Regions from separate parts of the Azospirillum sp. UFLA03-27 genome, predicted to be linked through region 1. Evidence: riboswitches for the same ligand, from Rfam matches in the RefSeq annotation. Region 1 holds a riboswitch; each other region holds the start of a gene.
What was found. Region 1 has a riboswitch for thiamine pyrophosphate ahead of thiC (phosphomethylpyrimidine synthase ThiC). Riboswitches for the same ligand answer to the same signal wherever they lie in the genome.
Positions count from the first base shown of each region.

Region 2: another riboswitch for thiamine pyrophosphate. It lies ahead of thiO (glycine oxidase ThiO); the one in region 1 lies ahead of thiC (phosphomethylpyrimidine synthase ThiC).
Region 3: another riboswitch for thiamine pyrophosphate. It lies ahead of Q4I23_RS20950 (LuxE/PaaK family acyltransferase); the one in region 1 lies ahead of thiC (phosphomethylpyrimidine synthase ThiC).

Region 1 is NZ_JAUQTX010000039.1:488-2,747, forward strand. It holds partial or broken gene oxlT (oxalate/formate MFS antiporter) at 1-654, shown strand, start outside; gene Q4I23_RS08665 (hypothetical protein) at 725-913, opposite strand; TPP riboswitch at 1,118-1,230, shown strand; gene thiC (phosphomethylpyrimidine synthase ThiC) at 1,347-2,260, shown strand, end outside.
Region 2 is NZ_JAUQTX010000015.1:3,767-6,026, reverse strand. It holds gene mgtE (magnesium transporter) at 1-820, shown strand, start outside; TPP riboswitch at 867-970, shown strand; gene thiO (glycine oxidase ThiO) at 962-2,131, shown strand; gene thiS (sulfur carrier protein ThiS) at 2,128-2,260, shown strand, end outside.
Region 3 is NZ_JAUQTX010000153.1:5,019-7,278, reverse strand. It holds gene Q4I23_RS20960 (acetylornithine deacetylase/succinyl-diaminopimelate desuccinylase family protein) at 1-482, shown strand, start outside; gene Q4I23_RS20955 (class I SAM-dependent methyltransferase) at 528-1,103, shown strand; TPP riboswitch at 1,162-1,291, shown strand; gene Q4I23_RS20950 (LuxE/PaaK family acyltransferase) at 1,368-2,260, shown strand, end outside.

The DNA.
Region 1 (2,260 bases):
ACGCCGGTCTTCTGGGTCATGATGCTCATGTTCATCTGCACCGTGTCGGGCGGTCTGATGGCGGTGGCCCAGCTCGGCGTGATCGCACACGATCTGGGCGTGAAGGAAGCCCCGATCAGCCTGTTCGGCATCACCATGGCGGCACTGCCCTTCGCGCTGATGCTCGACCGCGTGATGAACGGCATCTCCCGTCCGCTGTTCGGCTTCGTCTCCGACCACATCGGCCGTGAAGCGACGATGTTCATTGCCTTCACCTTCGAAGGCCTCGGCATCCTGATGCTCAGCCGCTTCGGCCACGACCCGATCATGTTCCTGATCCTGTCGGGGCTGGTGTTCCTGGCCTGGGGCGAAGTGTACAGCCTGTTCAGCGCCACCTCGGCGGACACCTTCGGCACCAAGCATGCTGCAAAGATCTACGGCGTCCTGTACTGCGCCAAGGGCGTTGCGGCGCTGCTGGTCCCGCTGGGCAACCTGCTGATGGAAGCCACCGGCACCTGGGCGACCGTGCTCTACATCTGTGCCACCATGGACCTCATCGCGGCCTTCTGCGCCATCGCGGTCCTGCGGCCAATGCTGCGCAAACACCATGCCCGAAACGCCGAACTTGCCGCTCAGCAGGGTGCGGGTGGGCTGGCGGTGCAGCCCGGCCACTGATCGGCCCGCACACTTCCGGTTACGGTCCTCCGATGAAGGCCGCCGCGCACACCCCGCGCGGCGGCCTTTTTCATTCCAGGAAGAAAGGACGGTTGTGGCCCTCGCCGGACTGGTTGAAGCGCTCTGACGACCAGAGGCCGTCCGGCTGCTCGTCCTGCGGATCGGAAGTCCACTCGTCATCCTCCCGCATCAGCAGGGTCAGGCCGTGGCCCATCAGGCCGACCAGGGCGACGAAGGCGATCATCTGGGATTCGAGCATGGGACGGGCTCCGGGCACTCGGGAGGGGGCGTTGCTTTTTGTTGTTGTGATGCAGCATAGCGGCCCGGCTCAGGCTGAGCAATAGGATTTTGTATACCAGATAATGGATACCAGAACCGCGCCAATTGCATTGATTGGGTGGGATTCGCCGTGAATCGCGCCGTGAATCGCATTGACGTGGGTGGGGCGGATCGTTCAGCATGGCGACGTTCCAAGGGGAGCCCCATAGCACGGGGCTGAGATGATGCCGTAAGGCGCCGAACCCTTTGAACCTGATCCGGGTCGTACCGGCGTAGGGACAGGAACAAACGGGCCACGGTCACGCGCACCCCCATCGCGCACCCCTCCATGGGGACCGCTCCGGTCGTCCGTTCTGCCACTCCGTCACACCCGGGTCTCCAACGATCCTATGTGCGATGGAGATCCATAGCAGATGCCCGACTCTCTTCCCCCTGCTTCGAAAGACGCCGCGCCGTCGGACCATTTCTCGGTGACGACCGGCCCGCTGCCGTCGTCCAGCAAGGTCCATGTGGCCGGGGAGCGCTTCCCCGACCTGCGCGTGGCGATGCGCGACATCCATGTCGGCGGTGGCGAGCCGCCGGTGCGCGTCTACGACACCTCAGGCCCTTACAGCGATCCCGCCGTGCAGACCGACATCCGCCGCGGCCTGGCGGAGCTGCGCCGCTCCTGGATCGAGGCCCGCGGCGACGTCGAGGCCTATGAGGGCCGCGAGGTCCGTCCGGAAGACGACGGGCTGCGCGTCGGCGAGACGCGCGCCGTGCCCGTCTTCGACCGCGCCGGGCGCCGTCCGCTGCGCGGCAAGCCGGGCCGGGCGGTCACGCAGATGGCCTACGCCCGCGCCGGCATCGTCACGCCGGAGATGGAGTACATCGCCGTCCGCGAGAATCTGGGCCGCCAGCGGCTGGCCGAGGCGGCGGCGCGGGACGGTGACGACTTCGGCGCCTCGATCCCCGACCATGTGACCCCGGAGTTTGTCCGCGACGAGGTGGCGCGCGGGCGGGCGATCATCCCGTCCAACATCAACCACCCCGAATCGGAGCCGATGATCATCGGCCGCAACTTCCTCACCAAGATCAACGCGAACATCGGCAATTCCGCCGTCGCGTCCTCGGTGGGGGAGGAGGTCGACAAGATGGTCTGGTCGATCCGCTGGGGTGCTGACACCGTCATGGACCTGTCCACCGGCCGCAACATCCACACCACCCGTGAATGGATTCTGCGCAACAGCCCGGTCCCCATCGGCACCGTGCCGATCTATCAGGCGCTGGAGAAGGTCGGCGGCAAGGCCGAGGACCTGACCTGGGAGATCTTCCGCGACACGCTGAT
Region 2 (2,260 bases), on a different contig from region 1:
CGTCGATCCGATGCACCGGGTGGTCGGTGCGGTGCCGCTGTCGCGCCTGCTGCGCCAGAAGCGGTCGGTCCGCATCGCCGATCTGGTGACGGAGGAGGTGGACACCATCCCCGCCACTATGGACCAGGAGGAGGTGGCGAACCTGTTCCGCCAATACGCCCTGGTCTCCGCCCCCGTGGTGGACGCCGGTGGGCGGCTGATCGGCGTCATCACCGTCGACGACGTGGTCCACATCATCGACGAGGAGGCCGAGGACGACATCGGCAAGCTGGGCGGCGTCGGCGACACCTCCATCTACCGCTCGGTTCTGGAAACCTCGCGCTCGCGCATTTCCTGGCTGGGCGTGAATCTGTTTACCGCCTTCGCGGCGGCGGGCGTCATCTCGCTGTTCGAGGCGACCATCGAACAGATCGTGGCGCTGGCCGTGCTGATGCCGATCACCGCCTCAATGGGCGGCAACGCCGGGACCCAGACCCTGACCGTGGCGGTGCGCGCCCTGGCGACACGCGAGCTGTCGTCCTCCAACGCCCCCCGCGTGGTGGGTAAGGAGGTGCTCGTTGGGCTGCTCAACGGCGCCGTCTTCGCCACGCTGGTCGGGGCCATCGCCGCGACGTGGTTCGAGCCGATGATCGGCTTGGTCATCGGCTGTGCCATGGTCATCAACCTGTTCGTCGCCGGCCTGTGCGGGGTGCTGATTCCCATCGGACTGGACCGGCTGGGCGTCGATCCGGCGGTGGCGAGTTCGGTCTTCCTGACCACCATGACCGACGTCATCGGGTTCCTGTCCTTCTTGGGGCTGGCGTCGCTTTTGTTGTTGTGACCAACGAAAAGGGGCTTGCCAAAGGCGGTCCTCTTCCGGATGATCCGGGCATTGGCTGGGGTGCCGTGCGGGATGCGCTCGTGCGGCTGAGATCACACCCATCGAACCTGTCTGGATAATGCCAGCGAAGGGAGCCGCCGCATGGTATCCGCGCCCTTATTTCATTCTGATTCCGCGAAACCCACCGTCGCCGTGATCGGCGCCGGGGTGGTCGGCCTCTCCATCGCCTGGAGGCTGGCCGTCGCCGGCTGCCGGGTTGAGGTCTTCGACCGTGGCGCTGCCGGCCGGGGCGCCAGCCACGCCGCGGGCGGGATGCTCGCCGCCTGCGTGGAGACCGAACCCGGCGAAGAGAGCCTTCTGCCGCTGACCCGCGCCTCCCAGGACCTGTGGCCCGCCTTCGCGGCGGAGTTGGAGGCCGCCTCCGGCATGGCGGTGGACCTGCGCGGCGAAGGCACGATGGTCATCGCGCTGAACGCCGACGACGCCGCCAAGGTGCGGTTCCTGCACGACTTCCAGACCAAGCTCGGCCTGCCCGTGGAATGGCTGAGCGGGGCGGAGGTGCGTCGGCGCGAACCCTATCTCCAGCCGGGCGTGGCCGGCGCGCTGTTCTGCGCCGGCGACCATCAAGTCGACAACCGCAAGGTTGCCACCGCCCTGCACGCTGCCGCCCTGCGGGCCGGCGCCGTGGTGCACGAGTACGCCGAGGTGTCCCGCATCGAGATCCGCGGCGGCCGTGCCGTCGGCGTCCAGGTTGGCAACCGGCTTTTCGAGGCCGACCGGGTGGTTCTGGCCGCCGGGGCGTGGTCGGGTTGGATCGACAGCCTGTCCCCGGCGGTGCGTCCGCCGGTGCGTCCGGTGAAGGGCCAGATGCTCTGTTTGCGCATGGACCCCCGCCTGCCGCTGCTGCGCCATGTGGTGTGGACCCCCGGCACCTACCTGATCCCGCGGCTGGACGGGCGGCTGCTCGTCGGCGCCACGACGGAGGAGCGCGGATTCGACGACCGGCTGACCGCCGGGGGCCAGTTCGCCCTGCTGGAAGGGGCGTGGCGCGCCCTGCCGGGCATCGCCGAGCTGCCCATCGAGGAGGCATGGGCCGGATTCCGTCCCGGCACCCGCGACGACGCCCCGATCCTCGGCCTCTCGGAGGTGGAGGGGCTGGTCTACGCCACCGGGCACCACCGCAACGGCATCCTGCTGACCCCGGTCACCGCGGATTCGGTGGCGCGGCTGGTCCTGACCGGAGAGGCCGATCCGGTGATCCGCCCCTTCGCGCTCGACCGTTTCGCCCAGCCGAAGGGGGCCGCGGCATGAGCGCCCGCATCCGCGTGAACGGGCGGGAGGAGGACCTCGCCGCCCCCACCGTCGCCGCCCTGCTGGCCGGGCGGGGAATTGCCGCGGGCACGCGCGGGGTCGCGGTCGCCCTCAACGGCGCCGTCCTGC
Region 3 (2,260 bases), on a different contig from region 1:
ACGCCATCCATGGCGGCCAGCCGGAGGATCACGGCGGCCTGCCCAGCCCGATGGTGCCTGACCGCTGCCGTATGGTCATCGACCGCCGCTATCTGATCGAGGAGGACCCGGAGGAGGTGCGGGCGGAGATCACCGCCATCCTGGAGGATCTGCGCCGCGAGCGCCCCGGCTTCGATTACGAGCTGCGCGAGGTTCTGGCCTTTCTGCCCACCCTGACCGACGCCGACGCGCCGGTGGTGCGGGGGGTGGGGGCGGCCATCGAGACGGTGCTGGGCCGCCCGGCGGTGCAGGTGGTGTCCCCCGGCACCTACGACCAGAAGCACATCGCGCGGGTCGGGCATCTGAAGGACTGCATCGCCTACGGCCCCGGCATCCTCGACCTCGCCCACCAGCCGGACGAGTATGTGGACATCGACGACATGGTCCATTCCGCGCAGGTCATGGCGATGGCCGCCCTGTCGCTGCTGCGGCGGGAGGTGTAAGGTCGCATTCGTGGCAACAACAACGGCTGGCCGGAAACGCGTGCGATGTCGGACCTCAAGCTCAACCTCGGCTGCGGCGACACGCGGCTTGCCGGCTACGTCAACGTGGACAAGTACGGCACCTTCGGGCCGGACATCGTCGCCGACCTGGAGGTCGTGCCCTGGCCGTTCGAGGAGAGCAGCGTCGCCGACGTCCAGCTCATCCACGCGCTGGAGCATATGGGCCAGACGACCGAGGGCTTCCTGAACATCATGAAGGAGCTGTACCGCGTCTGCCGCCACGGCGCGCGGATCACCATCAAGGTGCCGCACCCGCGCAGCGACGGCTATCTCGGCGATCCGACCCACGTCCGCCCCATTACGCCCAACGTGCTGAGCCTGTTCTCGATGGAGGAGAACCGGAAATTCATCGAGCGCGGCTGGCCCAACACCCGCTTGGCCATGCACCTGAACGTCGATTTCCGCATGCTGTCGATCGTCTACGCCCCGACCCCGCGCTGGCACCACAAGCTGGCGTCCGGGGAGGTCACGAACCAGGAGGTGATGGAGGCGATGGAAAGCCAGAACAACGTCATCGACGAGATCGCCATGGTCCTGGAGGTGGTGAAGGACGCCGCCTGAACCCGACCTCCTTGAACCCGACCTCCTTGACGGGCGGGGGCCGGTCCCTTAGCTTGCGAAGTGTTCCCTGGGGGGCCTCGCTAGGAGGCTGAGACTCCGCCGGTCCGGCGCTTTCATCCGGACAACGCGGTGACCCATCGAACCTGATCCGGGTCATACCGGCGTAGGGACGGGACTGAAGGGCGGCACGGCGTACCCCCATTCCATCCAGACACCGCTTGCTCCGGCAACAGTTTGTTGGCGCTGCAAAAGGTGTGTGCGGACGTGACCGAAGCCCGACTTGTCGAAGAGCTGCTGGCCTTCATCGCCGCCGGAGAGGCGGACGAGGAGGCGTTCAACCGCATGGCGCTGGCCGTCTTCGCCCACCAGTTCGAGACCAACGCCCCCTACCGCCGCTTCGCCACCCAGCGGGCGCGCACCCTGCGCACGGTGAAGAGCTGGTGCGACGTGCCCGCTGTGCCGATCAGCGCCTTCAAGGACCTGACGCTGAGCGGACGCCCGCCGGAGGAGTGCCCGCACGTCTTCATGACCAGCGGCACCACCAAGGGCGTGCGGGGCAAGAGCCACCATCCGACGCTGGCGGTCTACGACCGCTCGATGACCGTCAATTTCCGCCGCCGCTTCATGGGAGAGTGGGACCGGCTGCGCATGGGTATCCTGTTCCCGACCAAGCAGGCGATGCCCAACTCCTCGCTCGCCCATTATCTGGCGCTGGCGAAGAGCGAGTTCGGGACGGATGAGAGCCGCTATTTCGTCTCCGACGCCGGGCTGGACGTGGACGGGGCGATCGAGGCGCTGTCCCGCGCCGAGGAAACCGGCGAACCCTACGCCCTGCTGGGGGCGAGCTTCAGCGTCGTGCATCTGATGGACGCGCTGGCCGAGCGGGGGTGGAGCTTCGCCCTGCCGGCGGGCAGCCGCGTCCTCGACACCGGCGGCTTCAAGGGCCAGTCGCGGGAGATGGCGGCGGAGGAGTTCTACAGCCGCCTGTCCGCCACCTTCGGCGTGCCGCGCCGGCTGTGCATCAACATGTACGGCATGACGGAGCTGAGCACCCAGTTCTACGACGACGGCAACGAGTCCTGCCCGTCGGTGAAGTCCGGCCCGCACTGGATCCGCAGCCGGGTCATCAACCCGCTGACCGGGCAGGAGGTGCCGCG